Regions from separate parts of the Endozoicomonas sp. ALB032 genome, predicted to be linked through region 2. Evidence: predicted binding sites of a transcription regulator. Region 2 holds the regulator's gene; each other region holds the start of a gene.
The links. The regulator FNR, encoded in region 2, switches genes on or off when oxygen is low (the NO sensors DNR and NnrR bind a similar motif). The targets are predictions, from matches to a motif close to TTGATNTANATCAA.

Region 1 (10,969 bases), 2.9 Mb from region 2:
CACATTCCGTGAGTGTTGTGCTTAAAATAGCCAAGCCGGTGAATACAGCCATAACTTGTTCAGGTGTGGATGGATTATTGTCAGAAATATAAAATCCAAGGCCATAAAGTGCTTGAGATTGCAAATTCCTTTCTAATTTATGTATGTTAGATGGAGTAATAAAGGCGTGTTGTCCAAAACCCCAGGGGATAATATCTAGCTGACCATCCCTATAATTCGGAAAGCCAAAACTATAATCCTTAAACAGTTCTCTGGATAACTCGCCTAAATATCTGAATGTGTCATAGTTCGAAGGAACCGTTTTCTCTGCCAGTAAATCACTGGTTTGTTTAAATACTTGATAAATAAAATTCATTAATTCTTTTTTCTTTTGGCTATCTACTTGTGAATATACGAGATTATATAACTCGTTATATGTCGCAAGATGATTGCCTATAAGCTCACTGGCTAATTTGTTTTCTGTGAATTGATCCAAAAAGGCCTGGGTCTCAAATATGTCCCGGTGACGGGCCAGTGTCTTAACAATTCTTGCTATTTCAACATGCTTGTCGATTCCATGATTCTTGGCCAGTACACCGACCTGTAGAATCAAGTTACCAGCAGATATCGAACCTCTGGAAAATTTAACCCAGTACTTGTGAAATTTTTCCAGAGTCTCTTTATGCTGTAAAATATTTTCAGTTAGAAGGTTATAAAGTTCATACTTTTTGTAGAAATGGCTGGAGTGAAAAATATCCGACTCTCGTCTTTCATAGACCAGTTCACCGAGCCATCGTGTTAGTCTGATCGCTGAGGTATCAACCCACTCTGCCACGGCTACCGGTATTTCCTTACTTGTTACAATAGGAGGCGGTTCGCTGAGACCCCGCTCAAATGCAACCATGCCAGCATTAGCGCAGTCAAAGCACATATTGTTAAAGACTACAGGTTTTTGTCTCTGACAATTTTGGCAATACACGTTGTTGGGTGCCCCGCCGGAACCATCGTCTTCCCCATTTCCGCTTTCACCGAAGAGGCGTCGATTATGATGACTGTAGGCCTCCTGAGATTGCCTGTAGGAGGGAGGTTTCAGATCAACTCTGGCATCTTTTGCAGCGGTTTCAGTACCTTTCGGGCAACTTATCCCCGTTGGACAGCTGCCCGGAAATACTGAAACACTAATTAATTGCTTAGGGCTTAAAATGAACTCTTGTTCTGTATAAACACGATAGTCTTCTGTCTGTTCCGGGTTGTTGCTCTGGTAATGATCAAATGCTGCTTCCGGATTATCCGGATTCCTGAGCAATGCCATAAAAAGTCGCGGATTCCGCTCAAGGTTTGCACCCTTTATCTTATTCCACAGATGTTGTGAAATAAGGATGGTCTGCTCATTCCAGCCACGCTTGATTTTGAGAACAATCCGGGTATCCCAAACTCGTTTCTTAACAGCCTGACCGTTAGTGTCGGGGAGACGCACCAGGACCATTCTACTGACCAGTTCACTCATCAGTTCAAAAGAGTAAAGGGGAGCCATACCACCTCCCGGCCTTTTTTTAAATAAATCGTCTGAATCATCGCCGCCACCAAAACCGCCACCGCCGGAGTTTGTGTATAGCTCGCTGTTATCTGCGGTCTCAGGGGTTTGAGGTACTACAGAAGGCCCATTGAAACGGCTGGTATCGTCAGGATTATTGAACCCGTTTTCCGGAACCTGAGGGTTACGGAAAAAAATATCGACAAATGATAGCTTTTTATTGTCGGAAGTATTGTTACCAGAAGTGTTGCCACCGGAAGGTGACGGTAGACCGGTGCTTTGTGAAAAAATACCACTACACTCTGGTTGTATACGCCATGCATTATTGTCTTGAACCGACAGGACCAACGAGGCTTTACCAGCCGGTAAACGCCATCTGGCTAAATATTCATGTTGCCAGCCACCACTGTCTGGTGTCAGTTCGACCACTCTCATTCCTCCGGCCTGAATATCAGGCATACCCTGCCCTGTTAAAGCCTCTGTAATTACTGGTGGGGAGGGAAAATTTCCTGCGGATAACGAGGGAGGGGTTCTGAAACAAAAATGAAAGATATCGCCTGCTTTGCTATTCAGGCGGATATAAAGCTGATTTTTTTCCAGTTCAATTGTCTTGCCTTTATCATCAGCAGTTTTAAGATCGTAAACAAGGTGAAGAGACGGATTGTTCTCTATAAACGACATTTTATTAATAAATTCTGTTGTCTTCGGGGATTTGAAGGAGTCCCCCCATCCCGCCCAGCTCAATAGATCGGAAACAGCAGAACTATGACCGGAGACCGGCAAAATGACCGACAGAGCGAATAACAGAAACAGGCGAGCCATAGTGAGAAATCTTTTTACTTTCATAATTGAATTTGCCCATAGATTTTTATTGTTGAGGCATAACAATAGACCCTAAATCTGAAGCTGTATTATTTATCTCCCATCTGTTCATGTTCAACGTGCCAGCTCAGAAGAATTGCACGGGAAGACATAAACGGTAATTTCACGTTTTTTGTGTTTTTCAAAATCGAAGCTATCCTGTTTCATGGCTTAAGAATTTTGGGAATGAAGAAAAGATACAGAGGCGATCTATTCTGATCGCAGGCGACTGATTATGCTTCTCTTGCGCAGGTACAGTTGTAGTTGCGAGTCCTGTCTGCTGATAGAGCCTGTCGTTCAAAGCTGTCGTTTATCAATTATTGGCAATTTTGTTAACATATTTGTCGGCGTCGGGGATACAAAAATGGCAATGCGCCATCCAGAATCAGCGGTAGAGTGAGGGCCTTGATTGAGTTTCATTATATCCGGATGATCGCTTCCCAACGGACAGGCTCACAAAAAGCGGGTTGCGATCTCTGACGATGAAGAAATGAAACAGTGCTTTTGCTCTTGCCGGTTGATCAGAGACTGATAAATTATCGACTACTGGTCGTGAAGTCTGCTTCAGCCAGTGGTATGATACCGCAAACCGGGTTCTGCCCGGTTTTTTTGTGGACCTGTCCGGACTAAAAGCTTTGGGGAGTCATCCTGTGGATATGTTGCAACATCTGGGCATAGCCTTGAGTCTGATGCTGGTTCTGGAAGGCGTCTTGCCTTTTTTGTATCCCCAGCGCTGGCGCAATATGGTCACAAAGTTGTCAGAGATTGATAACCGGCAGCTGCGCATGGCAGGTTTTGGCAGCATGTTGGTAGGACTCATAATTCTGAGTATGCTCACGTAAAAGCGGAATAGTTTATCGCTCCAGGAGCCTGTCAGGCTTGAGTTGTCCGCCTCAGGACAGCCTTTAGTCCAACAGACTTCTGGCACAGTGGTAAAAGCGAAAAAAAGAGGGCTGTTATGACCGTCGCAGATCGCTGGTTATTGCCAGATGGCATTGAGGAAATTCTTGCTCCACGAGCACGTCAGGCAGAAATGCTTCGTCGTGAGATGCTGGATTTATTCGATTGCTGGGGCTACGAGCTGGTGATTCCTCCTCATCTGGAGTTCATGGAGTCACTGACAGCTGGTCTGGGCCGCGATCTGGAGTTGCAGACGTTTAAAGTAACAGATCAACTCACGGGTAGAACGATGGGGTTAAGGGCGGATACCACGCCAGCTGTTGCCAGAATTGACGCCCACACCCTGAAAGCAAAAGGGCCGGTTCGACTTTGCTACGCGAGCAGCGTGTTTCACACTCGTTCAGCGTCGTTGGGAGCCACAAGGTCGCCCATTCAGCTGGGTGCCGAACTTTATGGTCATGGCGGCGTCGAGAGTGATATTGAAGTCATTTCCCTGATGCTGGAAACACTGGCAGCGATCGGTATTGAGTCTGTGAACCTCGATCTGGGTCATGTGCGGATCTATCGTTCACTGGTGGAGTATGCCGGACTGAGTGAACAGCAGGAGCAGAAACTGTTTGATGCTCTGCAAAGAAAAGCGGTGTGTGAAGTATCTGAACTGCTGGCCAGCTGGCAAATCTGTTCGGGCACCGCAAAGATGTTTAAAGCGCTGACATCCCTGACAGGTCATGCCAGTGTCATCAATGATGCCCGTGCGGTACTGAAGGACGCGCCTGAGGCTGTTTTCGAAGCGCTCGACCAGCTGGAAGTGATTGCCGGCAAGGTCGCTGAGCTTTACCCGTCAGCTAACCTCTACCTCGATATGGGTGAGTTGCGCGGTTATAACTATCATACAGGCGTCGTGTTTGCTGCGTATGTTCCCGGAAAGGGACAGGCGATCGCCAAAGGCGGCCGATACGACGGCATTGGGCGGATCTTTGGCAGAGCCCGCCCTGCTACCGGTTTCAGTACAGACCTGAAGACGTTAATTGAGCTGAAGAGCCTTCCGGGTCTGAAAACGGATGCCAGTGACGAACGAATGACGATATTTGCCCCTGTTGCTGCAGATCCTGCTGTTGTAAAGAAACTGCGTCGCCAGGGACAACGGGTAGTTTACCAACTGCCTGAACAAGAGACAGACGCTGCAGGCACGGGTTGCGACCGGCAGCTGGTCTGCCGTGACGGAGAGTGGGTTGTAGAATAACCCGGAAGTCTGATCGAAATTGATTTCAGTTAAACTTCTCCGGCCTGTCACAGATGCATGAGAGTCGGTTCAGAAAATGTTTTGAACTGAACTTTGTCATGTCTGTTTATTTTAGAAAGTAAGAGACCGTTTACCATGGGTAAGACTGTTGTCGTACTCGGCACTCAATGGGGTGACGAAGGTAAGGGCAAAATCGTTGACCTGCTGACTGAGCAGGCAGAAGCGGTTGTGCGTTTCCAGGGCGGCCATAATGCCGGCCATACATTGGTGACCGACGGTGAAAAAACCGTTCTGCACCTGATTCCTTCCGGTATTCTGCGCGAAGGCGTTGTATGCTACATCGGTAATGGCGTAGTTCTGTCTCCTGAAGCTCTGCTGAAAGAGATTCACAAGCTGGAAGAAGGTGGCGTTCCTGTTCGTGAACGTCTGCGAATCAGCCCGTCCTGCCCCCTGATTCTTCCTTATCACATTGCCCTGGACCAGGCCCGTGAATTGGCACGAGGCAAGGACAAAATCGGTACCACCGGTCGTGGTATTGGCCCTGCCTACGAAGACAAAGTAGCTCGCCGTGGACTGCGTGTTGCCGATCTTCTGCATCCTGAGCGTTTTGCCCAGAAACTGAAAGAAGTCATGGAGTACCATAACTTTGCTCTGGAGCACTACTACAAGGCTGATACAGTAGATTTTCAGAAGACTCTGGATGAAGCACTGGCCATGGGTGAACAGATCAAACCTATGATTGAGCGTGTGACCGACAAGGTTCATGAGCACCATGGCAAAGGGGAGAACATTCTGTTTGAGGGGGCTCAGGGCTCTCTGCTGGATATTGATCACGGTACCTACCCATTCGTCACTTCGTCCAACACCACAGCTGGTGGTGTTTCTACCGGCAGTGGTTTTGGCCCTCTCTATCTGGACTACGTTCTGGGTATTACCAAGGCTTACACGACTCGTGTCGGTTCTGGTCCTTTCCCGACCGAGCTGTTTGACGATGTGGGTATGCACCTGGCCAGGAAAGGCAATGAGTTTGGTGCGACCACTGGACGTCCCCGTCGTTGTGGCTGGTTTGACGCTGTGGCTCTGCGTCAGTCTGTTCAGATCAACTCCGTATCCGGTCTCTGTCTGACCAAGCTGGATGTTCTGGATGGCCTGCAAACGATCAAGATCTGCACCGGCTACAAGAATGCCCGGGGTGAGTCCATTACGACCCCTGTGGATGCAGAAGAGTACGAAGCAATTCAACCGGTGTATGAAGAAGTGCCCGGCTGGAGTGAGTCTACATTTGGTGCCAGGAGCCTGAATGATCTGCCGGAAAATGCCCGCGCCTACATCCGCCGTCTGGAAGAAGTGGTGGGAACACCTGTCCATATCGTTTCTACCGGCCCGGATCGTGTAGAAACCATTATTCTGGAACAGCCTTTCGGCTGATCCAGTCCCCCGCCGGATTTACTGGCGGCGGGGGCTTCTTCGCCATCAGAACCTGTAAGAAACACCGGCCATGTAAACCAGTGGGTCCAGTTCTGCGTCCAGCTTGTAGCGGTTTCCAGAGTCGTCCCTGAACTTCGCTGTGGTATTGATGTCCATATACCATACAGCAGCATTCACGGCCCAATGCTCGTTCAGTTGATAGTCAAAGCCCAGTTGTCCACTCAGGCCCAATGAACTGTCCAGTTCCAGATCGCTGTAGATATCACTGGCGGAGCCTTTGAAATCTTCACTGAAGAAAACGGTGTAGTTCAAACCAAGTCCCAGGTAAGGCTGGAACCTGGCGTTTTTGTCCATCGGGTAGTATTGCAGGCTCAAAGTCGGTGGTAAGTGTTTAACTTCGGCAAAATCTCCCAATCCTGCCAGATCACCTTTTCCTTTCAGAGTGTGTTTGAACGGTGTCGCTGCCAGCAGTTCAACACCAAACTTATCCGACAGCATGTAGGTAAAGGAGAGTCCCAGCTGGGTGTCATTGTTGACGTCAACTGTTGCGTTCTTGTTCTCATCCCCGTTGACTTCCAACCCCCCGCTGTCAACATCCGTCTGAACACTGGCTACTCCGCCCCGGAAAATAAAATCTCCGGCCTCATAAGCCTGGGCAGAGGTAGCAGAAACAGCAATAGCTGCAGCAATGGTGAGTGAGAGAACGTTTCTGTTCATGGTGGTCCCTTGCATGTGGTTGCAAAAAAAGTTTCTTTGTTAACTATTAACAGTTTAATTAATTGCTTGTCGTACAATATTGATCTGAATCAATGCATAGCCGTGTCTGCCAACGCATATACGGTAGGAATTCTGTTGAAAGTGTGGGCATACTAAGCAAAGATGCGCGCTAGGAGCCTGACCGAGAATAGCGCCCGTAGCGAGGACGGCAGAAAATTGAGGATGAAAATTCGGTTTTGTGAGGAGAATAGCGAGCTATTTGACGAACAAAAGCGGATTTTCAGACCAATTTGCTGCCGCCGCAGTAGGGCAGACTATTCTCGGTCAGGCTCCTAGCAGTCTGTCGGACTTAAGCGTCCGTAGCGAGGATTGCAAGAAATTGAGGATAAAAATCTCTGTTTCTGAGGAGAATAGCGAGCTATTTGACGAAGAAACAGGGATTTTTAGACCAATTTATTGCAACCGCAGTAGGACAGTCTTAAGTCCGACAGGCTGCTAGTTACCCGGAGTAGGGTTACACTGCATACAGACATTATGTGATCACAGAGAGGTTAATAAACTCTATGCCCAAAAAAGGGTGGAAAGAACTGGACTCCCAGGCTGCTGATGAAGCAGCTCGCTACGACAACCCGATTCCCAGTCGTCTTTTTATTATGGAGACTCTGGAAAAGAGAGGGGCTCCGGCAAGCCATAAGTTACTGTGCCGTGAGTTGGGTGTAACTCTGCCTGAGCAGCAGGAAGCTTTGTTATTCCGCCTTAAAGCTATGATTCGTGATGGTCAGCTACTGGAAACCCGCAAGGGAACCTACGGTCTGTTGAGTAAAATGGATCTGATCAAAGGGCGTATTCAGGGTAATAAGGACGGCTATGGATTCCTGATTCCTGATGAGGGCGGCGAAGATTACTACCTCTCATGGCGTGAAATGCGCAAGGCTTTTGATGGTGATCGTGCGGTCATTCGTGAAACCGGAGTGGACCGCAGAGGACGACTTGAAGGTCAGATTGTTGAAGTCATAGAGCGTAATACCACCCAGTTGGTGGGTCGCTTTTACATAGAAAACGACAATGCTTTTGTCGTACCGGAAAACTCCAGAATTGGTCGCGAAATTCTCATCAAGCCGGGCCCTTTGATGCCCAGCCATGGGCAGTATGTTCTGGTTGAAATCCTTGAGCAGCCTGGCCGACGTGTTCAGCCGTTGGGCCTGATCAAAGAAGTGTTGGGTGAACGACAAGATGCCGGAATGGAAGTGGACGTTGCATTACGCACCCATGACATTCCTCATGAGTGGCCTCCTGAAGTGGAAGAGCAGGTGGCCCGGTTCAAGCCGGAAGTGGCTGAGCGGGACAAAAAGCACCGTGTTGATCTGAGAGAGACGCCTTTCGTTACCATTGATGGCGAAGATGCCCGTGACTTTGATGATGCAGTCTACTGTGAACCCAAAAAAAGCGGCGGCTGGCGTTTATTTGTAGCCATTGCTGATGTTTCCCATTACGTGAAGCCCGGAACAGCACTGGACAAAGAAGCCTATAACAGGGGCACTTCTGTCTACTTCCCGGGACATGTTATTCCCATGTTGCCGGAAGTATTGTCAAACGGGCTCTGCTCTCTGAATCCTGAAGTGGATCGTCTGGCCATGCTGTGCGAAATGACCATCAGTGGCAATGGAAAAATTTCCGGTTACAAGTTCTACGAGGGTCTGATCCGCTCCCATGCCCGTCTGACTTATACCCAGGTTTGGGAAATGCTATCAAAGCCACTCAGTGATGAGGGCAAGGCTTTACGTCGCGAACGAAAAGCGGTTCTTCCCCATGTAGAAGAACTCTATGACCTGTTCAAGGTTCTGAAAAGTATTCGTTCTGACCGTGGCACTATTGATTTTGAAACGGTAGAAACACAGATCGTTTTCGGTCGTAACCGAAAAATCGAAAAGATTGTCCCTGCTGTCCGCAATGACGCGCACAAACTGATTGAAGAATGCATGCTTTGCGCCAATGTCTGTGCGGCCAAATTCCTTCAGAAACACAAGATTCCCGGGCTCTATCGCGTGCATGAAGGGCCTACTATGGAGAAGCGGCTCAATCTGAACAGCTTTATTGCCAGTCTTGGCTTATCGCTGCCTGCTGGCAAGCTGAAGCCCGCTCACTTTCAGGCTTTGTTGGCATCGGTTAAAGATCGCCCCGATTACAATGTGATCCAGACAGTGGTCCTGCGTTCTATGAGTCAGGCCGTGTACACTTCGGATAATCAGGGGCACTTCGGACTGGCTTTTGACGAATATGCGCACTTCACTTCGCCGATTCGTCGTTATCCTGATCTGCTGGTGCACAGGGCTATCCGTCATATTATTCGCTCTTCTGTTGAAACCCGGCATGTTGTTCGCGTGGGTGCCAGAGAGATGAATAAAAAGACCATTTATCCCTATGATGGCAGTGAAGTGCTGGCCATGGGAGAGCACTGTTCTGCGACAGAACGCCGGGCAGACGAAGCTACACGGGATGCTATGGATTGGCTGAAGTGCGAGTACATGCAGCAGCATATCGGACAGACGTATTCCGGTGTCATTTCGTCCGTTACAGGCTTTGGCCTGTTTGTCGCCCTGGATGATATTTATGTAGAAGGTCTGGTACACGTCACTAGCCTTCCGGATGATTATTATCATTACGACGCTGTTCATCATCGTATGGTGGGTGAAAGAACCGGCAGAAGTTATCGATTAGGTGATGATATCGAAGTCATGGTGGCCAGCGTCAATCTGGATGACCAGAAAATTGATTTCGAATTATCCACAGGTACTGCGCAGAGACCTTCACGTTCCCGCAAATCGCGAAAAAGCCCCTCAAAAGGTGGCAAGCCATTAACCAGTGTGGCCAAGAGTCGGGCCGCAAAAAGAGCTTTACTGGATGCAGCAAAGTCTGAAGAATCGGGCAAGAAAACTACAGGTAAAAAGAAAAAACCCACTCGCAAGCAAAAAACCAGGGCTAAAAGTACCGGCAAGAAGTCCGGTAAATCCTCAGCCGGTAAGAAGCCAGAAACGAATAAAAAGTCGTCTGCAAAACCGGCCGACAGACAGCCGAGAAAGAGAAAGGCTAAGTGATTTGAAAGCGGTCAGGCGGCAATTTCCAATTTGACGCCTAATGATTTCAGCAATCGGTGAACAGTATCCATCGAGGCTGGACTTTGCCGTTAAATGTTTTATGAAGGCTCTCACGATTCAGGCCGGTTTGCTCTGCTAACTGAGCAATGCCCTTATGTCTGACTACATGACCCAGAGCCGTAATGAAAACAGCCGGATCATTATCGAGAGAGGCCTCAGTCAGGAACCAGGGAATGTCTTCATCGGTTAGGGCATTCTCAACCATATCGTAGCCGCCAAATCCCGCGCTTCCAGATTTTTTGATCAGCAAGTTGATCTTTCTTTGTAATCTGCTCTGACATTAACCAGAATCTTGAGTATTATCCGGGCTCAATAGCCTATTCCGAGTGTTAAGATGTCAGTCAACACCGACACAGGAAACAACCTCATGGCCAGATATAGCCTGGCTGAAGAGATTGCAAACAGTATCACCCACGGTCTGGGCGCTCTGCTCAGTGTGGCCGGTTTGACCCTTTTGGTAACCTATGCTGCCGAACAGCATGATGTCTGGCGCATTGTCAGCTTCAGTATCTATGGGGCAACGCTAATACTGCTCTTTCTCTCTTCCACGCTCTATCACAGTATCCAGCATGAGAACACTAAGAAGGTCTTCAAGCTGCTGGATCATTGTTCCATCTACCTTCTGATCGCCGGAACCTATACCCCGTTCTTACTGGTCAGCATGAGGGGAACATTGGGCTGGATCATGTTTGCCATTATCTGGCTGTTGGCTATTGCGGGCATTGTTTTTAAAGTCTGGTTTGGTCCACGCTTTAAAAAAGTTTCGGTAGCCACTTATATTTTGATGGGCTGGCTGGTTCTTTTTGCGTCAAAAGAGTTGGCCAGCAAGATATCTCTGGAGGGTATCTACTGGCTGTTAGCGGGTGGCCTCTCTTATACTCTTGGGGCGGTTTTTTACCTGTGGAAAAAGCTGCCCTTTAACCATGCTATCTGGCATGTTTTTGTTCTGGGCGGTAGTGTCTGTCATTTCTTTGCTGTTTTTTTTCACGTACTGCCTGCCAGTTAGCAAAATCGTCGTAAACCCTCGCCCAATCGAGGGTGTCGCGAAACTCTCTCCAGCGTGAGAACGAGTTGACTCCCGTTATTCACGGCTTCATTCTCGTCATTCCCGCGAAGGCGGGAATCCACACTGACTCACCACCAGAACTATAC
Region 2 (10,969 bases):
TTGAGTGGTTTTTGCTATTCAGCGAATCACTGGTCAGTTGATCCACGTGATCCATAGCGCTGACCACAGTCCCCTCTATGGCCTGGCTGCGCAGAGACTCATACTCTGCATTCAGGTCAAATGCCTTCTGCTCAGAGCTTTCCAGAACACTTTCTGTTTTCTGTAAAAGGTCGCGAACTTCCCTGATCTCTCTATCTCTAACCAGCACCTCTAGTCTCACCCGGTCCAGTTCGGCTCTGAGCTGTTGATTCGAAAGCTCACCCTGACTGATATTCTCCTTAAGGCCGGTATAACTTTCCTGCAACAATTTAAGCTCATTCTTTTTCTCTTCAAGCTGACGCTCTGTCAAGACGAGCGCATCCCGATCGGTCTTTTCCTGTTCCCTGAGATGCTGGATCTGCACCTCCAGCAAACCTTTTTCTTTAGCAGCGGCTGCTTCCCGTTGCTTAAAACCATTGAGCTCTGCTGTCAGCACTTTTCTGGAACAAGCCTCATGTTGCAACTGAACTCTGGTTTCCTGGAGCAGTTCCCCCTGAGCCTGCAGTTCTTTTTCAACATCCTTGAGACGCTGAGTCGACTTATGGGCTTCTACCCAACGGGCTCTGACCATCTGCTCTTCCCGGGTGAGCAGATCAATCTGCTCCCGATAAAACTGATTCTCGGAAGCGACCTTTGCTGAGTTATTGATCAACCCGGCCTTCTCTTTTTGCAATTGTTCCAGATCTGACCTCAGTTGCCTTTCCTGAATGCGTTGAGCCGCCTTATCCTTCTCCAGCTGATTCTCCAGCTCATGCTGTAACATCTGACTGCTTTCAAGCTGCATACGAACAGCATTAAGTTCATCAATGACAATCAGGTAGTCCTTATAGGTTTTGTCTTTATGCTGAATGGCAGAACTCAGCTGAGACTCCAGGAACAGTGCCTTCTCAGTAGCCCTCTCCAAATCAAGCTTTTGGGTAACCGCCTCATCAGAAACCGTCTTTACCTCCGTTTCCAGAGATCGAACTGTCTGCTGGGTTTGAAACAGCTGGTTTTGAATAGCCTGCTGATCGGCTCCTGCCTCCATCAGCATCCGCTCGGCTGCCCTGAGTCTTCTTTGCAATGGTTTAATGGTGTCTCGCTCAACGGCTTTCTTTTGCAAAATCAGTGCCTGAATGTCAGTAGTCTGATGGTTTTTCTGCCGATTCAGCCTTTCAAACTCAATATCTTTTTCTTTAATGGTTTCAGTCAGTATCCGTGCTTCATCTTCAAGCGCCTCGACCTTTTCCTGAAAAAGCTGAAGTGTCTCTTGTAACCTCAAATCCTGTTGTTTTAACTGCTGGCGATCTCTTCCCTTGTCACTGCCTTGCCTGTTCCTGAGCGCCTCACTCAGTTGTTCAACTTCATCAAGCACTTCCACCATCTCACGATCAACTTTCCTGTGCTGCTCAGTCAGTGTTTTCAACTCACCAGCCAACTCTTTTTGCTGTTTCTCCGCAGCCCTGAGTTTTTCGATTCTATGTTGCATTTGTTTAAAGTGTTCTTGCCCTGATGCCAGATCCGCTTTTCCCGGGAGCAGCTGGTCGGCCAACTCTGCTTTTCGCTGTTTCTCCAACTTCAGCGCGTCTTCTGCCTCACGGAGCCTTCTATCCAGAGCCTCTGCACGCTCAGACTCTCTTAGCTCCAGCTGTTCCCGAATGATTCTCTGGGGTTGTGCATGGGTAATGACAAAATCAGTCAGTTGCTTTGAACGTGTTTCCAGCTCGCCTGAATGGGTCCGCAGATAAAACAGGTAGCCCACCCCTGAACATACAGCCAGTCCGGCAGCAACAGGCACCGATACAGAAGCGGCCCCGGCAGCAAAAGCACCGACGACCAGAACCCCGGTTCCCTTGGCTATCGTGACAGCAATTCTGCGGCCATCCCAGATCGCACTTTTTTGAAGCCGGATACGATGCGCCTCTTCAAGCTCAGCACACTCGGCCTCTTCGAGCTTTAATGCCCTGAGTTCCTCAATTGTCAGCTCACCCTTTCTGGCCATCAGGATTTGCTTTTCCTGTGGTGAAAGATCATTGAACGTCAAATCCTCAGCGGCAACGAGTTCCTCAAAGGTTCGAGGTTCAGCCACTTGCACGGTTGGAGTAAACAGAATCCCTGTCACTGAGCTGAGCAGACTCATGGCGTAAATCTCCCTGATTTACGAAATTGTATTCAGTACAGTTATCGACACATTGGCGCTGAAGAACATCTTTCTTGCATCATAGGTATTGATAGCGTTCACAGCCTTCTCATCAAGCTCAATGACTTAACTGCCAGGCAACTGATCAAGTACAACATTTTTTTAGTGCGGACTTATCGCAACCCAGTAAGGATTTTCCGAAAAAGCCTTAAGTATGAAGGAATTACGCTTTAGTCTCGGAAAGCACAGACTTACACTTTGGTAGCATTTTCAATAGAATCGTCAGCGATTTCGCCAATACGACTTTGAGGCCACTCAATGACGTCAAAGCCCAATGTACGACAACCTGGCCATGTGGCCTGCAGAGACTGCAGTCTTAGCTCCCTCTGCCTACCTCTGGCATTGAATCTACAAGACATTGACCAGCTTGATCGCATCATCAAGCGAAGCCGCCCTCTCAAGAAGGGGGAACACCTGTTCCTGGAAGGAGACCGGTTTACCAGCGTCTTCGCTGTCCGTTCCGGGGCCTTAAAAACTTATACCGCCACCAATGAAGGTGAGGAACAGATTACGTCTTTCTATCTTCCCAGTGAGATATTGGGCCTGAGTGGTCTCGATACTGACGTCTACCCGGTCTCTGCTCAGGCCATGGAAACCACCATGATCTGTGAAATCCCCTTTGACCAGCTGGAAACGCTATCCGACCGATTCCCGGAGTTGCGTCGTCATATGATGCGCCTGATGAGTAAGAAGATTCGTGAAGATCAGCAGATGATGATGCTATTGTCCAAGAAAAACGCTGATGAAAGAATTGCGACCTTCCTGATCAACCTGGCCAGTCGTTTTCGTCGCAGAGGCTTCTCATCCCAGTCATTCCGCCTGTCCATGTCCCGCAATGAAATGGGCAATTACCTGGGACTGGCTGTAGAAACCGTTAGCCGGGTATTTACCCGGTTCCAGAAAAACGATCTGATCTTCGCAGTGGGCAAAGAAATTGAAATCCGTGACCCGATTCAATTATGCTCCCTGGCGGGTGGAAAGTCTGTCGGTTTGGAACAGATTATCTCCTCCGCATAAGCGCACCAGGAACGGACATTAAGGGAAAGATATGATCGTTGACGAAGCTTATCTGAAAGCACAGATTAGAACCGTTTCTGACTGGCCAAAGCCCGGCATTCAGTTCCGGGATGTGACCACTCTTTTCGAGAACCCCAAAGCCTGGCGGTCGGTCATGGACAGCCTCATTCATCGCTATATGGATGTTGAGTTTGACCGGATCGGCGCTCTTGATGCGCGGGGCTTCCTGATAGGCTCTGCATTGTCATATGCCCTGAACAAACCACTGATCCTGTTTAGAAAAAAGGGAAAGCTGCCCTACAATACTGTCGCTCAGGATTATGAACTTGAGTACGGGAAGGCAACGCTTGAAGTTCATGCAGACACTATTAAGAAAGGCGATAAAGTCATTCTGGTTGACGACCTGATTGCTACAGGTGGCACTTTGCTTGCGGCCGGTCAACTGGTCAGACAACTGGGCGGACAAATTCTGGAAGCAGCTGCCATTATGGATCTTCCAGACCTTGGTGGTTCAAAGATACTAAATGAAGCAGGAATTCCTGTCTTCTCACTGTGTGAATTTGAAGGGGAGTAGTCTCCTTCTTTTCTTTCCCGGCACCCCACGCCTTTCAACGCCTTCGCAACTTTCAGGTATTCAGTTTTATCGGAAAATGACTATCAGGGGCTGCTGTGGTTTTCACACCCGAAGTATGCCCTGGTTAAATTATGCTGTACTTAAGAATTTTCTGAGTGCTACGATAATCTGAATAATGAAAATAATGCTCTAAGACAAAGGAAATCCCGATGGGTATTTGTGCAAAGGAGCTGCGCCACTACGTTGTTCGCCCGACCCTGAAGCATTTAAAAATGTGGAGTCCTACGGCAGAAAATCTGCTGCTGGGAACAGCTGCCAGAGAATCCGGACTGGGTTTTCATCTTAAACAGGAACACCATCAGGCTCTGGGAATTTTTCAAATCTCGCCCAGAATGCATCGCAATATCTGGGACCATTATCTGGCGAAGAAATCCGACCTTTCCAGTTTGATCCGGGGACTGGCCAGCCAGAGAGAATTTCTGGCTCATCCGCATCTGGAATTAGCGACCAATCTCTCTTACGCTACCGCCATTGCCTGGATGATTTATTATCGAATCGATAAGCCAATCCACAAGGTGCCCCACGATGACGTCTATGCCTTGGGTAAGCTTTGGCATAATTACTACCACCGTCACCACCCCGGCCCCATTGAGAGCTTTGTGGACAGTTACAAGGCTTTGATAACGAATTCTATGGAAGAGTCAGTGTCAGAGAGTCTGAAGACTCCCTAACGCTGTCAGCTGGCACGATCCCGCTTTTCTGCACATTTGATGCAAAGATCGGCGTAAGGCATAGCTGCCAGACGGGCTTCAACTATCTTGTCACCGCAGCCGGTACAGAAGCCGTAATCATCATGATTCATACGATCCAATGCTTTGTTTATCAGATTAAGTTCAGCCCGGGCATCATTACCCAGCTGATCAATAACCTCATCATTTTCCCTCTCCTGCGCCTGCTCCGACCAATCGGCATTGGCTCTGCGAGTCATATCTTTATTGATGTTTCCGAGCCGGATATTCAACTCGTCTCTGCGAGATAATAACCAGACTCTCAGTTTCTCGTAATCAGCCATGGAAGTCCCCTGAATAAATGTCCACGATTATTCTGTGTATAAACGACTGGAACCTGTGTCCCTGCGCATTTTGTCCATTAGATAAGCATAGCTTCACTTAACCATATTTCGACAGCTCATTCACAATAGCAGCCGTCAGCCCTGTGAGTTCGGGAGGTAACTAATTGGTTAGGTACTTATAGCTGCTGCTGTCATTATCCCTGATGCCTATCGTGAAACCTTTGATTATAATGTTGTGAATTTTCGGGATCTTGCCCGTTTCACCATTATCCAGAGCAGTAAGTCACCCGGTTTAACCGCCCCCTCTAAGGGCCTTAAATGAAGTTGGGTACTTTCAGAGACAAGACAGAACCAAAATGCAGAGCCAAACAAAAAGCGCAAAAACCCACTTCAACAAACTACAGAAACGCCTGAGACGAGAGGTAGGTCGGGCCATCGCCGAATACAACATGATTGAGGACGGCGACCGCATCATGGTCTGTCTGTCCGGGGGTAAGGACAGCTATACCCTGCTGGATATTCTGCTGAACCTGAAGACTTATGCGCCGGTCAATTTTGACCTTATCGCAGTCAACCTTGATCAGAAACAGCCTGGCTTTCCTGAACATGTACTGCCTGATTATCTGGAAACCCTGGGTATTGAGTACCGCGTTGTTGAGGAAGATACCTACTCCATCGTCAAAGAGAAGGTGCCTGAAGGCAAAACCACATGCGCACTCTGCTCTCGGCTGCGCCGAGGCATCCTCTACCGCACGGCCAGCGAACTGAAAGTCACCAAGATTGCCCTGGGCCATCATCGGGATGATATTCTGGAAACCCTGTTCCTGAACATGTTCTATGGCGGCAAGATGAAAGCCATGCCGCCCAAACTGGTCAGTGACGACGGTCAGCACACGGTAATCCGTCCTCTTGCCTTCTGCCGTGAAAAGGATATTGTCCGTTTTTCCGAGTTTAAGGCATTCCCGATTATTCCCTGCAATCTCTGCGGCTCTCAGGAAAACCTTCAGAGGCAGGCAATCAAGGCTATGTTCACCGAGTGGGACAAACGCTTCCCCGGCAGAATGGAGAGCATGTTCAGAGCTCTGAGGAACGTAGCGCCCTCCCATCTGGCAGACAGCTCACTGTTTGATTTCAACAATCTGACGGCGGATGGTCAGCCTGTTAAAGATGGAGACACTGCGTTTGACCCGGTGGATGTACCTCTGTCCTTCAGGGATGAAAACGATGAAGAGGAAAAGCCTGAACAAGCTTCCATTGTGAATATTGTTAACCTCTGACACGCACACTCTTGGCTTTGCTTTGGCCGGGTTCATCCCTGCGGGCGCAGGGAACACGTACGAAGGGGTCGACCTCGAGATCCGATCGTCCGATCGGATATCCATCAACGACTAGTGCCTCGTTAGAGGCTTTTCCAGATCGTACTTCAACAAATCATTACTCTCAATCATGGATACCAACTCTTCTATATAATCAATACCTCTGGAGGAATAGGCATAAAGTCCCTGTGCCAGTACCGGCCCGGTAACCGGGTGTCCCATGGATTTTCTTTTTGAACGCAGCTCCCTCAAACCCTCATAATGATGGCTGGTATTGAGGTTATGCATATACGACCGTACCGATGCCTCCAATGAAGAAAACTTCCTGACTTCGTAGGTCGCACCTTCCGGACGCTCACCAGGAACAACACCACAGCCCGGAGTAAAACACCACTGGCCAAAGTAGTTGTTGGCTTCAACGGCAAACCTTGAAGTCCCCCAGGCCGACTCGTTAGCCGCCTGCACCAGAGCAAGCGATACCGGGATCTCGTCCGCCCTGTGCAGCAGGTCGTCATAAAGCGCATCACTGACTTTAAGCTCTTCATCCACTCTGAACTTTCGGGCCATATCCAACAGCCACTTTTCTTCGCTTTCATGCAGAGCCGATTTTTCCCTGAGCATCTTAACTTCCTGACGAATACCCGCCAGACGCTCATTCTCTTCATCAACCATTTGCTTCACGTGGGCAAAGAACTGACTTTTCTTCTTATTGACGTCCTCAATGGCAGCAAAGTCGGGAATATTCTTTTGAGCCTTTTTTTCAACCTTGACTTCCTCCCTGGTGACCTTTTGCACCTGTTCTATTGCGGGCTCTTTAACAGGCTGAAAATCTCTGTTGTACCCGCTTCCCAGAGCAACGAGCCCTGCCAGCAGTAAAAGAAACAAACGATCAATTCTAGTCATCATGGTCTATGTCATTCTCCTGAGCCCGTCCGGCAAAAACGAAACTATTTAGACACTACTTTTTAACAAAAACGGCTTCGCCTGAAGTCATGTAATCATTCCGGAGTTCTATGATACTAACCGTTTAGTCTCACAATCCACCAAACCAGCGAACTGAACCAGACAGTCATGCCGAAGCCTTTATGAGACTGATAAACGAGGAAATAATTGCCCTATTATTCAATAAAAGAACCTGTATTGGGACGATATTACTTTACTTCGTATAAGAAATATGTAAACACTGAAGTCAAGGCTATCGAACGATCCTGTTGAACAGGAAGAGCCGATGCCTGTCACAGTGAATAATAACAACATATTAGCCGCTGTTTTGTAGCTGATAACTTAGCAAAACGTAAGGATTACCAGCTACTGGTACAGCCATAACGGAGGTTGCACCATGATATTAAGTCACTTTTGGGGGCTTCTCTTTCGTCCGAAAGAAGAGTGGACCGATATTCGGGAGCACCCTCCCGGCATTATTCGCCTTTACCTGGGTCAGGTCATATGGCTGGCTGCCCTGCCAGCGGTCTGTACTTATCTGGGGACGACTCGAACCGGCTGGACAGTCCCGGGCAGTGATCAGGTCGTCAAGTTAACGGAAACCAGTGCTGCTTTCATGGCATTTTTTGCCTGGCTGGCCATACTGGCGGGCGTTGCCGTTATGGGTGCATTCATCCAATGGATGGCAGAAACCTTTGGCAGCAAACCCAACATGACACAGAGTGTTGCATTTAGCTGTTATACCGCTTTACCACTCTTTCTGGCGGGCCTGTGCGGGCTTTATCCCTCTATCTGGCTGACTATTGTTGCTGGCACTATCGCCATGACCTGCTCAGCCCTGATGCTGTATTCCGGTTTGCCAACCTTTATGCAGATACCTAAGGAGCAGGGGTTTGTCTATGCCAGTTCTGTGCTTTGCATCGGGCTGGTTGTTCTGGTCTCGATTATGATCACTACCGTGATCTTCTGGGGTATGGGTGTAAGCCCCGAATACATTCAAGTTTACTGAAGTTCAGCGCCAAGCCAGATGAATTAAGCTGTATCATCTGGAAGCGATGCCTTGATGAAACCTGCCTGATTATTCCAATAAACCCACTGTACAGATACAATCCCTCTGCTATCCTCCCATGAGTTTTCCAAGTCAGCCTGTTTATGTCGAATATACAATGCCCCTATTTGCCTACCGTTGAGTTACGGGTCAGTGAGCTTTACTGCCTGGCCGAGCGGCATTTTCTTAAACGATTTCCACGCCCCCGGATCAGTCTGAGTTTAAGAGGCGAAACGGCCGGACAAGCCTGGACCGAAAAAAACCTGCTTCGTCTGAACAAACAACTGCTCAAAGAAAACCAGGAACATTTTCTGAAGCATACCGTGGGTCATGAAGTCGCACACCTCATTGCCCACCAACTGTTTGGCGGAAAGATCCGCCCCCATGGCAGAGAGTGGCAATTGATTATGCAAGAGGTGTTCAAACTCCCGGCCCGGAGAACCCACAGCTACAACACCAGCAATGCCAGTAAAAGACCATTCCTATACAGTTGCAGCTGTGCAGGAAAGACCATCCCGCTCAGTTCCATTCGCCACAACAGGGCCGTAAGAGGTGCAGTCTATTTGTGCGCCCAGTGTCGAGAACCTTTGAAATTCGTTGAGAAAATCAACGTTTGATGATCAGTGCTTCAGGGGGAATTGCGGATCAATTATCGTTAAATTTTTTAAAATACAATAAGTACTCAGCCATACGGAATCGAATATTTCTGGCTTATTGGGCAGGTGCTCTGCAAGGCGCAACAACGGGAACATAGCAAGCTATGTGACCAGAGTTGCAACGCATCACGACTGCATGGATGCAGGAGCTAGAGCAACGCAGGAGCAGTTGCCGCGAGTGCCTGAACAATAAGTCAGAAAATATGATTTCGTATGGTTGAGTACTTAATTGTTGTATCTATCCATTGTACAAGTTAGAGTTCATCCGTTAGCTAATGTTAGCAACCAAAGAATGTACGAAAAAATAATAATATGAAAAATCGTAGAACCCCCCTGGCACAAATGCAGCTAAACGTTGCAAGGCATCCCGATAAGGTCTGGCTTAATCAGCCTGACAACAGGCAATGGACTTCTTACACTTGGGGGGAAGCTGACGAGCAAGCCCGCAAGATCGCTCAAGGTCTTTTATCCAATGGAATATCAAAGGGCGATAAAGTCGCCATCATCGCCAAAAATTCAGCCGAATGGTATATTGCTGATTTAGCCATCATGATGGCAGGCCTGATCAGTGTGCCGATATACCCAACAGCTGGGGCAGACAACATAAAATATGTGCTTGAGCACAGTAATGCAAAGGCTATTTTTGTTGGCAAACTGGACAGCACTGAAGCCCTTTCAGAAGCAATGCCAGATGACTTTCTCAGCATCTCATTTCCATACCCTACACTTGATTGCAAAGAGCAGTGGCTTGACTGGTTGAATAATTATGAGCCACTAAAAACACTCCATAATCCGGATATCGACGATCTATTTTCTATTATCTATACCTCAGGCAGTACAGGCCTTGCCAAAGGCGTCATGATCAGCCAGAGAAATGTAGCTTCTTCGGCCATGGCTGGAGGTGAGAAGTTTTTAACAGGTCAAGAAAGACGGGTAATGTCATATTTACCCCTTGCCCACATCACTGAGCGATGCGTTGTTGAACTCCCATCAATTTATTACTCTGCCGAGATTTTCTTTGTCGAGTCCTTAGATACTTTTGTCGATGATGTTCGCTATGCACGCCCCACTGCTTTCTTATCTGTGCCTAGATTATGGACTAAGTTTCAGTCACAAATTCTGGCCAAAATGCCCAACAAAAAGCTACAAACTCTTTTGAAAATCCCCATTATCGGTAAATTAGTAGCAAAGAAAATTCGCACTGCTCTGGGCCTGCAGGAAGCTAAAATTTTCGGCTCTGGTAGCGCACCTATCTCTCCAGAGGTTTTGAAGTGGTTCCAAAAGTTGGGTATTCGTATTAGCGAAGGCTGGGGTATGACCGAAACCTCAGGCTTATCATGCAGCAACATCCCTTTCAAACCCGATGATATTGGCACAATAGGCAGCCCTCAATCTTGTGTCGAAATGTCACTTTCCGAGCAAGGAGAAGTGTTGATTCGAGGAGAAGCGGTATTTAAGTCTTACTACAACAATCCTGAAGCAACAGACGCTGCCTTTGAGAACGGCTGGTTTAAAACAGGTGATAAAGCTGAAATAACCTCTGAGGGTTCATGGAAAATCATTGGTCGGGTTAAAGAACAATTTAAAACCAGCAAAGGCAAATATGTTTCTCCGGTACCTATCGAGTCGAGCCTCGGTCGTAACCCGGATATCGAGCAGGTCTGTGTTATGGGGATTGGGCGCAAACAACCTATAGCAATGATTGTGCTGGGAGAAGGCGCTTCAAAAGATCGTGACCAGCAAAAAGAACAATTGGTCAGCACGATGACATCGGTTAATAATGAGCTGGAGGCTCATGAAAAGCTGGATCATATCATAGTCGCCAAAACGACCTGGAGTATTGAGAATGAAATGCTCACTCCAACACTGAAGCTAAAGCGGGATGAGCTTGAAAAGGAATATGGTCATTTTTTAACTCTGAAACATGACTCAGAAGTTATTTTTGAAGAGGAAATAGGCAGTTAAAAAGTGAAAGGTACAGTCTATTTATGTACCCAGTTTCGACAGCCTTTAAAGTTCGTTGAGATAATCTGCGTTTGAAGACCATTGTTTCCAGGGCAATTAAAGAGAGGTAAAACCTCCGTTTTTTGGGAGTGAGCCTCTCTTACATCGAAGCAATGATCGCG
Region 3 (10,969 bases), 830 kb from region 2:
GTGGTCTTGCTTTGTTTGGAGAGCTTGAAGAGGTTCGTATCAAAGGATTCAAGAACCCATTCAAGGCACGTATTGATACAGGTGCCAAAACGTCTTCCATTGATGCAACCGATATTGAATACTTCACAAAAAATGGCGAAGAGTGGGTTCGTTTCAAGATCGTCAATGGTGACAACAGCCGGACCTTTGAGCGCAAAGTCCATCGTGAAGTTTCAATCAAACGTCACGGCGGTCTGGCAAACCAGAGCCGGGTTACTGTCTTTATTCCCATAACTTTGGGAAAGATTTCCAAAAATGTTGAATTTACGCTGACCAATCGCACTGGCTACGAGCATCCGATTCTTATCGGTGAAAGACTCCTGAGCAATACGGCTCTGGTTGATGTTGCCCAGCAAAATATTGCTGAGAAAAAGAAGTGAGGTTTTGAATGAAAGGACGTTTTCAACTCAGTCTGGCGGTGGTCATTTTGATCGCGGCAGGTTTGGGCCTGACTTTATACAAACACTTTGCCCTGGGGTTTCCCTTAACCCGGGGAGAAACTACCACCGTCTGGAGTGTTGAAGCTGAAATACAGTTCAAGGCCGACGGTGGACCCGCCAAGGCATCCCTGACCTTACCCGATCAACAATCCGGCTTCCGTATTCTGAATGAATCCTTTGCTTCTCCGGGTTATGGCATCAACCAGTATGATGATGAAGGACAACGTCGTGCAGAGTGGAGCATTCGCAAGGCCAGTGGCAAACAAAGCCTGTTTTACAAGGTGAGTCTGCATCCGGATCGACAACTGGTGGAACCTCTGGCCCCTCCTGTTGAAGAAAACAACGACACCCTGAAGGCCAAACCGTCCCTGCCGGAACCTTATCAGACTGCAGCAGACTCACTGCTGGAACAGGTGAAAGAACGCTCTGCTGATAGTCGAAGTTTCACAGGCACCCTGATCAAGGAATTTATTGCCCAACAGCCCAGTCAGAATACCAACATGCTGCTTAGCATGATTGATAGCCGTGCTGAGCTCACCAATCTGCTGATCGAGATGCTCTCCATGGCCGATATACCGGCCCGGGTTGTTCGAGGCCTTTACCTCGAAGACGGCAGACGTCGTCAGCCCATAGTAGAGATGCTGGAAGTCTACACCAATGATGGTTGGTTACTCTTTGATCCTGAAACCGGAGCATCCGGAAACCCGGAAAACTTCTTCCTCTGGCAACGAGGTGGTAAATCCCTGTTGGATGTCATGGGTGGCACAGCGTCCCGGGTCTCTTTTTCGATGATTTCCCAGAACGAGCCAACAAGGGATCTGGCCATTGAAACGTCCCGGGCTGACAATGCAGCACTGGTCGATTTCTCTATCTACGCCCTGCCTCTGGAAGTCCAGAATGCCTTCAAGAGCATTCTGCTAATTCCGATTGGCACCCTGGTCGTATTGATCATGCGTATCCTGGTCGGCCTGAGAACATCAGGAACCTTTATGCCGGTCCTGATCTCCGTGGCCTTCCTGGAAACCCAGTTACTGCCTGGTTTGATTATCTTTGTCACCATAGTTTCCATCGGCCTCTGGATTCGCTCGATATTGAGTCAACTCAATATGCTCCTTGTCGCCCGACTGGCGGCGGTGATCATTGTCGTCATAGGCATAATGGGCGTTATGAGCGTACTCACCTGGAAGATGGGGATTACCCAGGCCCTGACCGTGACCTTCTTCCCAATGATTATTCTGGCGTGGACCATTGAGAGAATGTCTATCCTCTGGGAAGAAGAAGGCCCCAAAGACGTACTGATTGAAGGCTCTGGTAGTCTGCTGGTGGCCACTATGAGTTACCTGCTAATGTCCAACCCACTGGTTGAGCACCTGACCTATAACTTTCCGGAGCTGCTATTGACCGTTCTGGGTCTGACCCTCATGCTGGGTCAATACACCGGTTACCGTCTGTTGGAACTTCGTCGCTTCAAGCCTCTGGTTGGAGGTTAACCCATGGAGTTCATCAAACGATTTTTTCGCAGTTTTGCCAGTCCATCCAGCCTCCACGAGGCCGGGATTCTCAGCATGAACATGCGGAACCTCGATTATGTTATCAAATATAATCCCCGCAAACTGCTACCTCAGGTGGACGATAAGCTCACTACCAAAAGGATGGCAGAAAAAGCCAATGTAGACGTCCCTGAACTGCTGGGTGTTGTCGAATACCAGCACGACATTAAAGATCTGGGTACCCTGCTTGAAGAACACAACAGTTTCGTGATCAAGCCCGCCCAGGGCAGTGGCGGTAAAGGCATTCTGGTCATCGTGGGTCGCGACGGTCCACGTTATGTAAAAGCCAGCGGCGACACTCTGGAATTTGAAGACATCAACCGACATGTTTCCAACATTCTGGGTGGCCTTTACAGTCTCGGAGGCAAAAGTGATGTAGCCATGATCGAGAGCCTGATCGTGGCAGACCCGGTATTTAATGATTACAGCTTTGAAGGTGTGCCGGACATTCGTATGATTGTTTTCCGGGGCTTTCCGGTGATGGGCATGCTGCGTCTGGCCACCCGGGCTTCTGATGGTAAAGCCAACCTTCACCAGGGAGCCGTTGGAGTGGGTCTGGACATTGCCTCTGGCAAAAGCCTCAGAGCCGTCCAGTTTGATCTGCCGATTGACAGGCACCCTGACACGGGTCACAGCTTTGAAAAACTGGCAGTACCTCACTGGGACAAACTGCTCAAGTTGACATCAGCCTGTTATGACATGACAGGATTGGGTTATCTGGGCGTGGACATTGTCCTGGATGAGAGGGATGGTCCACTGATCCTTGAACTCAATGCCCGACCCGGCCTGGCTATCCAGATCGCCAATAACTGCGGCATCCAGCCCCGTCTGGAGCTGATTGAGTCTCTGCCCAACTGGACTATGCCTATTAACGAGAAAGTCACTTTTTCTAAAGAGCACTTTGCAATGTAATTTCCACTACATCAGGACTCGACGTCCTGATGTACACTCGTTGCACCAGTGACAAGCAACGTCACTGTCGAAGTTAAATTAGTGACGAATCCGCTCTGCCACCTTGGCCTGCACACCTTGTCTGTGTCACAATCATTTACAGGGTAAATAGATTTAACAGACGACCCTTTGAAGGAAGAGTGAAAAGCTGTCAATTCGTCATGGAGGACTGCCTGAATTGCGGGTTCTATTGACCTTCTCAACCTGTTCGCAAAGAGCAGTCATTTTCATCAGGGCTCTGGTGCTTCTGCTGATCTTTTTTGTCAGCCAGGCTACCCACGGGACTTCCGTTGCAGAATCTTCACCGTCTGGACCGGTTAAACTGGTCAGCTTCCTGACTTCGGTTCCTGCTCCGGAAGCGATCCTGAGCGGAAAACAGCCCGGCACCAGTGATCGCTGGTACAAACTCCGCCTGACATTGAATCATTCTCTTAATTCAGACTGGTTGCTGGTATTCAGAAGGACTCCCCACAAGAAACTTGATGTCTTCACACCTTCTGAAAAGGGTTATCGGATCACTTCATTGGGTATTGGCAGTCAAAGCCGCAAGTCAGACCCAAGAGTTCTGAAACTCCGGCTACCTGGGAACAAAACCCACGACATTTATATACGTGTGGACAGCTCAGAACCAAACAGGTTGAACCCTCACCTTTGGCCACAATCACTCTACATGCTGGATGAATACAAGAATCAGGCCTTGTCAGCTTCACTGCTGGCACTGCTTCTGCTCTTTCTGATCGTTACAGCGGCTGTAATGATCTACACCCGGCACCCTTCCTACCTGTTGCTTACTGCACACCTGCTGGCCACCACGACGCTGATCGTATTTTACCAAGGCGACATTTTCTGGATAATTAACGGGTCCTGGGACCCCGAATTCTGGGTGCTGATCATGACGGTCATCAGCCTTGTCTCGGCCCTGGGCTGTTACAAGAACCTCGGTTTGCTGGCACTCTATAATCCCAAAACAGACAGACTTATGCTCTGGCTTAGCTGCCTGTCGGTCGGACTGGTTCTCAGCTTCTTCGCCACAGAGAAAACCCTGCTTCTCAATGCGGCATTTTTAATGATCGCAGTGTCCGCAGTCCTGCTCATTGCCAGCCTTCTGACTATTTTTTCGCAGGGTGTCAGACCCGCCAAACTGGCGTTACCGGTCATGCTCACACTGTTCTTTGCCCTATTTAGCAGCTGGGCCTCAAAAGAGTGGCCCAGAGTCATTCCCAGTCAGGCCGAACTGGCATTAATTGCTCTCCAATCCATGCTAATTAACGGTCTTTACTGGATTAACCGCAAACACAAGAATCGCCAGGCTATCTCTATCAATCTGGTTAACAGCCAATTTGATAAACGACGAGTCTTTGATTCAGCCCTTCGCAAACATCTTCAGGCACCCAGCAATGCACTAATGGATGAAAAGACCATTCGACAGCGCATTCTGGCAACTCTGGATGCGATAATACCCGATACACCCTCTATGATACTGATTAAGAATAAAGACCAGTGGGATGTCAGCAGCCATTACCCTAAAGCAGCCCAGATTCTAACAAACAGTATTGACAGTATTGAAGATGAGCTGATGAACATCATTACCTCGGAACAAAAGCACCATATCCGGCTTGAAGATCGAAACGGCGTTAAATACTGGATATTTCTGCTTCACAGTGAAGAAAACCACCATAGTCTGCTGGTGGTCTCACCGGGAAGCCAACCCAACAGACCTTTGAAGTGGCAACAGATAACCGACATCAGCAACCATGCGCGAACCCTGTTTCAGGCCAATCAGCAGACTCGATTCTGGAAACTGCAGGCCAGCCTTGATTCACTGACGGGTCTTCTGAATCGGAGAGCTTTTGTCAATGAGGCTTCAGAACTGCTTCACCGCCCTGATTCCGCAAAGTCCCAATCCTGTCTGATTTTCATAGATATCGATGATTTCAAACAGATCAATGATCGTTTCGGTCACCCGGCGGGTGACAAGGTTCTCTCTGACCTTGCCTGTCAACTAAGGAAAGATCTTCGTCAAGAGGACCTGATTGCCCGCTATGGCGGCGAAGAATTTGTTGTTCTCCTGCCCAACACAGATGCTGTCAGGGGCGTAAAGATCGCTGAGCGACTCAGGAACTCGGCATTACTCTACAAGGGAGGTCCTGTTCCCCTGAGCCTCAGCCTGGGCATTGCTGCCACCGGTCCGCAGACCGACACTCTCGACAAAATACTTAAAGAGGCAGACGACGCTTTATACCAGGCCAAGCATCTGGGTAAGAACAGAGTCTGTCGGGCACCTTCCTGTGCAGATATTCGACTATCGGTTGGTGAACCAGACAAAGTTGGACAGCCTGCGCGAGAAGAGATTACAAAACGCTTATCCTGAAACGTAAATCTACATATACTACACCGTCACACTGAGGCTTTAGAATATAGTACTCATCTCCTACCGAAAAAAACGTAATATACGACAATGACCGCTCTTTTCAGTCGCTGGAGACGGCAACGGAATGACGCAGACCTGCAGCTTGAAGAACGAAATTTAAGCTGGCTGGAGAAAGTGGCACGCGCTCCTCACCAGGAGCCCTGGAGTGTCACCATACTGCAGTACGCCTGGACTGCCGGTCCGGTCACACTTCTGGCCGCCTTTGCAGGCTACTATATTGGTTACGGCACCATGATGCCTTTGGACAAAACCCTGTATTTTGTTGGCTATTCTATTGTTGCCATTGGTCTGGGTCTGTTCACCAAGCTAATTTACGACGTTACCCACGGCCGACGGATCAATCAAGACAAAAACAACCTGCTCAGCATCATCGACCGAATTCCCGAAATCATTTACATGGTGCGTGATCTGACCCAACGTAATATGACCGAAGATGCACGTCGCATCCACTCTGCCGGTATTCTCTTGCAAAAGTTCGATCTTGGTCCGGAATGGATATCAACAGCCATCGAAGATATTACGGGTGACCCCGATCTGGCCCGCAAGGCCGAACAGATTGAAATATTTCGCAGGGCTGGCCTTTATCACAGAATGCATGACATTGTTCACGAAGTCTCTGATGACACAGAGCGTTATCAAAACGAACTCAAAGAACTTCACCCACGCATAGCCAAAGCGCTCAAAAACAGGTTAAGCGGGATCGTGGCCAGACCCCATGAAGGGCAACCCAGGGAGCCTCTGTTTATTGAGCGGATTCTCACTGCCAGCGAGCGAGATAATGAAGAATTGATGACCCTTCACGATGTCGAGGAAATACTCATATTATGCTTCGAGCTGATTTGCGGGCGCAAAATTTCCTGGCTGAAAATTGAGTATACCGGTCGCTGGGATCTGGCCAAGGCTTTGGACAGGCTCGAGGAAGAACGCAATGATTTCCGGATCAGCCGGGCCAGGGTGTACTCACGCCTCAAGGCTCTGGCAACCTGGCTCCATAATGTTGATATCCAGAATGACATTATTACCGATCACGGCCTGAGCCCCCGGAATTTGCTGGCGGCAGTCAGGGAGTCACTTGACACTCTCAGTTTGCAGGTTCGCCAGGCCAGGGACCTGACCCATAAAACCGGCAAACACGTTAAGGCCCTGAACATAAAACGCAAACAACTCGATAAAGCCATTCAACTCTACAATGAAGCTCACCGCGCCTACCTGAAACAGGGACGGGACAGCGACAAACTCAAACGCGCCCTGAAGTACTGGCAAAAACTCTCCACACTCCATCAGCACAACCCTGAAGAGAACTTAAAACGCAGCCTGACTATTTCAGAGCAGAGTATCGAACTGGACGATGACACCAGAATGGAGGTTGCCAACCGTCTGGAAGCGTTTTCAAAGGAAACCCGCTTGAGAAAAGATAGCCATCGAGTCCACTCCCTGTCGCCTGCACGGAGATACCTGACAGAAACACGTGCCAGGGAGGTGGCCATCGAGGTGGCAACTATTCTAGACCCCTACATACATCTTCATGACCCACAGATTCAGAGGGCTATTGAGAGTTCCAATGCTTCCAGCCTGGCTTTTCTTGAGCCCGGTATGAGCGCCAGGACCAAGGCAGCGCTGGGAGAAGCTTTGGCCGCAGATGTTGATAAAAACCTCTCGGCCAGTGCCGAGAAACTGGCCCAAAACCTGATCCGTTACTATCGCGTCCCCCTGAGTGAGAGAACCATTAACTTCCTGGTACACACCTATCAGGCCGATTTGAAACGATTACAGTTCATTGCCCAGTTCGAGAGCCCTATGAGCGCTCGCTATTCACGGGATAATATTTCGCCCATCGAAGTTCCCCCTGCCAGTAACAAATGGCACATTGACTTATACAACGCCAATAAAGTCATCAGCAAATACAGCTCTGCCAGAAGCCATGGCTGAGTCACCTCTCAGCCCATCCTGATAACAATCAACCGAGCAAATATTTTCTATATGCCAATCAGAAATACTGATAGACAGATATTACATCCATCAGCATTCCTTATAGCCAAAAATCCACTTTACATTTCGAATGTTTCGTTTTTACACAGTGATTTATTCTTTATATTCAAACAAAAAACATTTATATCCCTAAAAAAAACCTGGATAACAATATATTTTAAACATTTTTGATGAAGATCAAACTTTGCGTCCTACTGTAGTTCATATATGTAACAAATCCGAGTAACATGTCCACAAATCTGTTTAACCAGCCACAGATTGATCCAGACCCATCTAAAACTCGTATATACCGGCGCACCGGCCAGATACATGCATTTAGCATGTATCTATTATCCAGAATGCGCGGTAACTGCAGCACAAAAAGGACCTCTGTGGCAGCATGCATTTTCTGATTTTCAGTACGGATTTGATTTAACACTGTCATAAACGAGGAGCACCATGATTACAGACGAAATCATCGACCTGTCGCGATTCCAGTTCGCGATGACAGCACTCTATCACTTCCTCTTTGTGCCGCTGACCCTGGGCATGACCTTCATTCTGGCGATCATGGAGTCGGTTTATGTTATGACCGGCAAACAAGTCTATCGGGATATGACCAAATTCTGGGGTAAATTGTTCGGTATTAACTTTGCACTCGGCGTTGCTACCGGCCTCACCATGGAATTTCAGTTCGGAACCAACTGGTCATACTACTCCCATTATGTTGGTGACATTTTTGGTGCTCCACTGGCCATTGAAGCCCTGATGGCCTTCTTCCTCGAATCAACGTTTGTCGGCATGTTCTTCTTCGGCTGGGACCGACTCAGTAAAGTTCAGCATCTGGCTTGTACCTGGCTCATGGCTATAGGTACTAACCTATCGGCCATGTGGATACTGATTGCTAACGCCTGGATGCAGAACCCGGTAGGTGCAGAGTTCAATTATGAAACCATGCGCATGGAAATGACCAACTTTGCTGACCTGATTCTGAACCCTGTAGCCCAGGTGAAATTTATTCATACGGTTTCTGCCGGTTATACAACAGGTGCCATCTTTGTACTGTCTATCAGTGCCTGGTACATGCTTAAAGGCCGTGATATAGGTTTCGCTCGTCGTTCATTTGCGGTGGCCGCAGGCTTTGGTCTGGCATCCATCCTCTCTACGCTTCTGCTTGGCGATGAATCCGGTTATGAACTGGGTGACGTACAGCAGGTCAAGCTGGCAGCGATCGAGGCCGAGTGGGACACCGAACCTGCACCGGCCGCTTTTACTGTTTTTGGACTCCCCAACCAGGAAGAGCAGAAAACAGATTACGCGATCAAAATCCCTTACGTCATGGGCATAATCGCAACCCGCTCAACAAACACAGAAGTACTGGGTATCAAAGATCTGATCGACGACAAGATTCAGAGAATCAACAATGGTATCAAAGCCTACGAACTGCTTGAAAAACTTAAAAATGGTGAAGATACACCCGACAATCGTCGCGAGTTTGATAAAGTCGTGGATGACCTGGGCTATGGCTTGTTGCTCAGCCGCTATACCGACGACATTCGAAGCGCGACACCCCAAATGGTTCGGCAGGCTGCAGAAGAGGCTATTCCGACCGTGTGGCCACTGTTTTTCTCTTTCAGAATCATGGTAGGTCTCGGTGTTGTGATGCTCCTGCTGCTTGTAACCGCCTTCTACAAGACGGCCCGCAGAACTGAGTACAATAGTCCAAAATTCCTCAAACTCTGTTTCTATGCGTTGCCACTGCCATTCATTGCCAGTGAAATGGGATGGTTCGTTGCTGAGTTTGGTCGTCAACCCTGGTCGATCTCAGGCATTCTGCCTACCTACCTGTCTGCTTCTACCCGGACAGAAGCTGACCTCTGGCTCAGCATCATTGGTTTTACTGCGCTCTACAGTATCTGCATCATTATCGAAATTTACCTGATCGTTAAATATGCCCGCAAAGGCCCTAGCAGCCTGCACACTGGCCGCTACCACTTTGAACGCAATCGTACCGACGATATGGCTCAGGCATAAAAGGAGGCCCTTATGGACTACGAAGTTCTCAAATTCATCTGGTGGGTTCTGATCGGAGTCCTGTTCATTGGCTTTGCCATAATGGACGGGTACGATCTGGGGACCGCCAACCTGCTGCCTTTCATGAGCAAAACTGACGAAGAACGTCGTATCATGATCAATGCCGTCGCCCCTCACTGGGACGGCAACCAGGTTTGGCTGATCACTTCAGGTGGCGCACTGTTTGCGGCGTGGCCTATCGTTTATGCCACAGCTTTCTCTGGCTTCTACTGGGCCATGCTGCTGGTTCTGTTCGCACTGATTGTCCGTCCGCTGGCCTTTGATTATCGCTCCAAGGTTAAACCCGAGCAGACAAAGTACTGTGACTGGGGTCTCTTTATCAGCGGCATCGTACCTTCTCTGGTATTCGGCGTAGCCTTTGGCAACCTGTTCCTGGGCTTTGGTTTTAATCTGGATGACACAATGCGCTCCAGTTTTACTCAGGGTTTCTTCTCATTGTTGAACCCCTTTGCCCTTCTTTGTGGTGTTGTCAGTGTCTCTATGCTAACCATGCAGGGATCTGTATGGCAAAGCATGCGCTCTGGTAGCCCAATCAAAGAGCGTGCGACCATTGTCGCCCGCATCTCTGCCCTTGCGACCATTGTCACCTTTGCACTCGCGGGTGTCTGGGTAGCTAACCTGCCCGGCTTTGAGGTCGTCAGCGGTCTGGTTATGAATGGCGAAGCCAACCCTCTGGTCAAAACAGTTCACATAGCTGACGCAGGCATCTGGTTGGCTAATTACACCAAGTACCCGGTTATGCTGATTGCACCGGTCATGGGTTTTGCTGGCGCCATTGGTGTCTTCCTGCTGGCCAACAGCCGTCTGCACGGCCTGGCCTTTACCTGCAGTTCAATCACCCAGGCAGGCATTATCATGACAGCCGGCTTCTCACTGTTTCCATTTATTCTGCCGTCCAGCACCCACCCTAACGTTAGCCTGACACTGTGGGATGCAACGTCCAGTTACCTGACGCTGGGAATTATGACAGTGGTTGCCATGATATTTGTTCCCATCATTCTGGGATACACCATCTGGTGTTTCTACAAATTGTGGGGTCGTATGACAGCAGAACACCTTAACGAAAACACCCACTCACTTTACTAAGGAGGGCAGACTATGTGGTATTTTGCCTGGATTCTGGGCGTACTCCTTGCGTGTGCCTTTGGTATCATCAATGTCATGTGGTATGAGTTTCATGATATGGGATTTGATAATGATATCAATGATTTAGATGACTAGGGCAGGTGTTTGGGAGTAAAATTTTGTTACTCCCAAGCTCATTTTTTGTTCCCGAACATGCTCAATAAGAAGCAACAATTCCGAATCGTGCCTTGTGGCAAGATTTAGTTGCTCAGGAAGAAAACGCCACTCTACAGCAAAAAAGCAGTGAGTGGCGTTTTAGTTTCAGTGCAGCAGCCAGTCCCTGGTCAAAGCGAACAGAGAAGATTTCAGCTGATACAACTGCTCAATCATCAGGCTTTTTGGGAACAGCTCTTCTGGTAGCTGAATACTGA

Region 1: ACO6VG_RS04005 (OmpW/AlkL family protein) is a predicted target of FNR. The motif match lies at 6,742-6,755, and genes of this name have one in related genera.
Region 3: ACO6VG_RS18160 (cytochrome ubiquinol oxidase subunit I) is a predicted target of FNR. The motif match lies at 7,568-7,581, and genes of this name have one in related genera.

Annotation. Positions count from the first base shown of each region.
Region 1 is NZ_JBLYNW010000001.1:1,256,672-1,267,640, reverse strand. Features, by position in the region: gene ACO6VG_RS04025 (death domain-containing protein) at 1-2,359, opposite strand, end outside; gene ACO6VG_RS04020 (DUF2065 domain-containing protein) at 3,031-3,216, shown strand; gene ACO6VG_RS04015 (ATP phosphoribosyltransferase regulatory subunit) at 3,333-4,517, shown strand; gene ACO6VG_RS04010 (adenylosuccinate synthase) at 4,653-5,945, shown strand; gene ACO6VG_RS04005 (OmpW/AlkL family protein) at 5,991-6,662, opposite strand; gene rnr (ribonuclease R) at 7,226-9,757, shown strand; gene ACO6VG_RS03995 (addiction module antidote protein) at 9,804-10,067, opposite strand; gene trhA (PAQR family membrane homeostasis protein TrhA) at 10,185-10,823, shown strand; gene ACO6VG_RS03985 (hypothetical protein) at 10,889-10,969, shown strand, end outside.
Region 2 is NZ_JBLYNW010000001.1:4,148,495-4,159,463, reverse strand. Features, by position in the region: gene ACO6VG_RS15990 (hypothetical protein) at 1-2,158, opposite strand, end outside; gene fnr (fumarate/nitrate reduction transcriptional regulator Fnr) at 2,477-3,235, shown strand; gene ACO6VG_RS15980 (adenine phosphoribosyltransferase) at 3,270-3,809, shown strand; gene ACO6VG_RS15975 (hypothetical protein) at 4,019-4,540, shown strand; gene ACO6VG_RS15970 (TraR/DksA family transcriptional regulator) at 4,546-4,881, opposite strand; gene ttcA (tRNA 2-thiocytidine(32) synthetase TtcA) at 5,238-6,158, shown strand; gene ACO6VG_RS15960 (glucosaminidase domain-containing protein) at 6,270-7,103, opposite strand; gene ACO6VG_RS15955 (Yip1 family protein) at 7,537-8,148, shown strand; gene ACO6VG_RS15950 (SprT family zinc-dependent metalloprotease) at 8,292-8,804, shown strand; gene ACO6VG_RS15945 (AMP-binding protein) at 9,156-10,808, shown strand; gene ACO6VG_RS15940 (glycoside hydrolase family 36 protein) at 10,948-10,969, opposite strand, start outside.
Region 3 is NZ_JBLYNW010000001.1:4,980,312-4,991,280, reverse strand. Features, by position in the region: gene ACO6VG_RS18185 (ATP-dependent zinc protease) at 1-419, shown strand, start outside; gene ACO6VG_RS18180 (UUP1 family membrane protein) at 428-1,969, shown strand; gene ACO6VG_RS18175 (alpha-L-glutamate ligase-like protein) at 1,973-2,941, shown strand; gene ACO6VG_RS18170 (diguanylate cyclase) at 3,159-5,351, shown strand; gene ACO6VG_RS18165 (hypothetical protein) at 5,439-7,340, shown strand; gene ACO6VG_RS18160 (cytochrome ubiquinol oxidase subunit I) at 7,839-9,413, shown strand; gene cydB (cytochrome d ubiquinol oxidase subunit II) at 9,426-10,559, shown strand; gene cydX (cytochrome bd-I oxidase subunit CydX) at 10,572-10,694, shown strand; gene ACO6VG_RS18145 (hypothetical protein) at 10,860-10,969, opposite strand, start outside.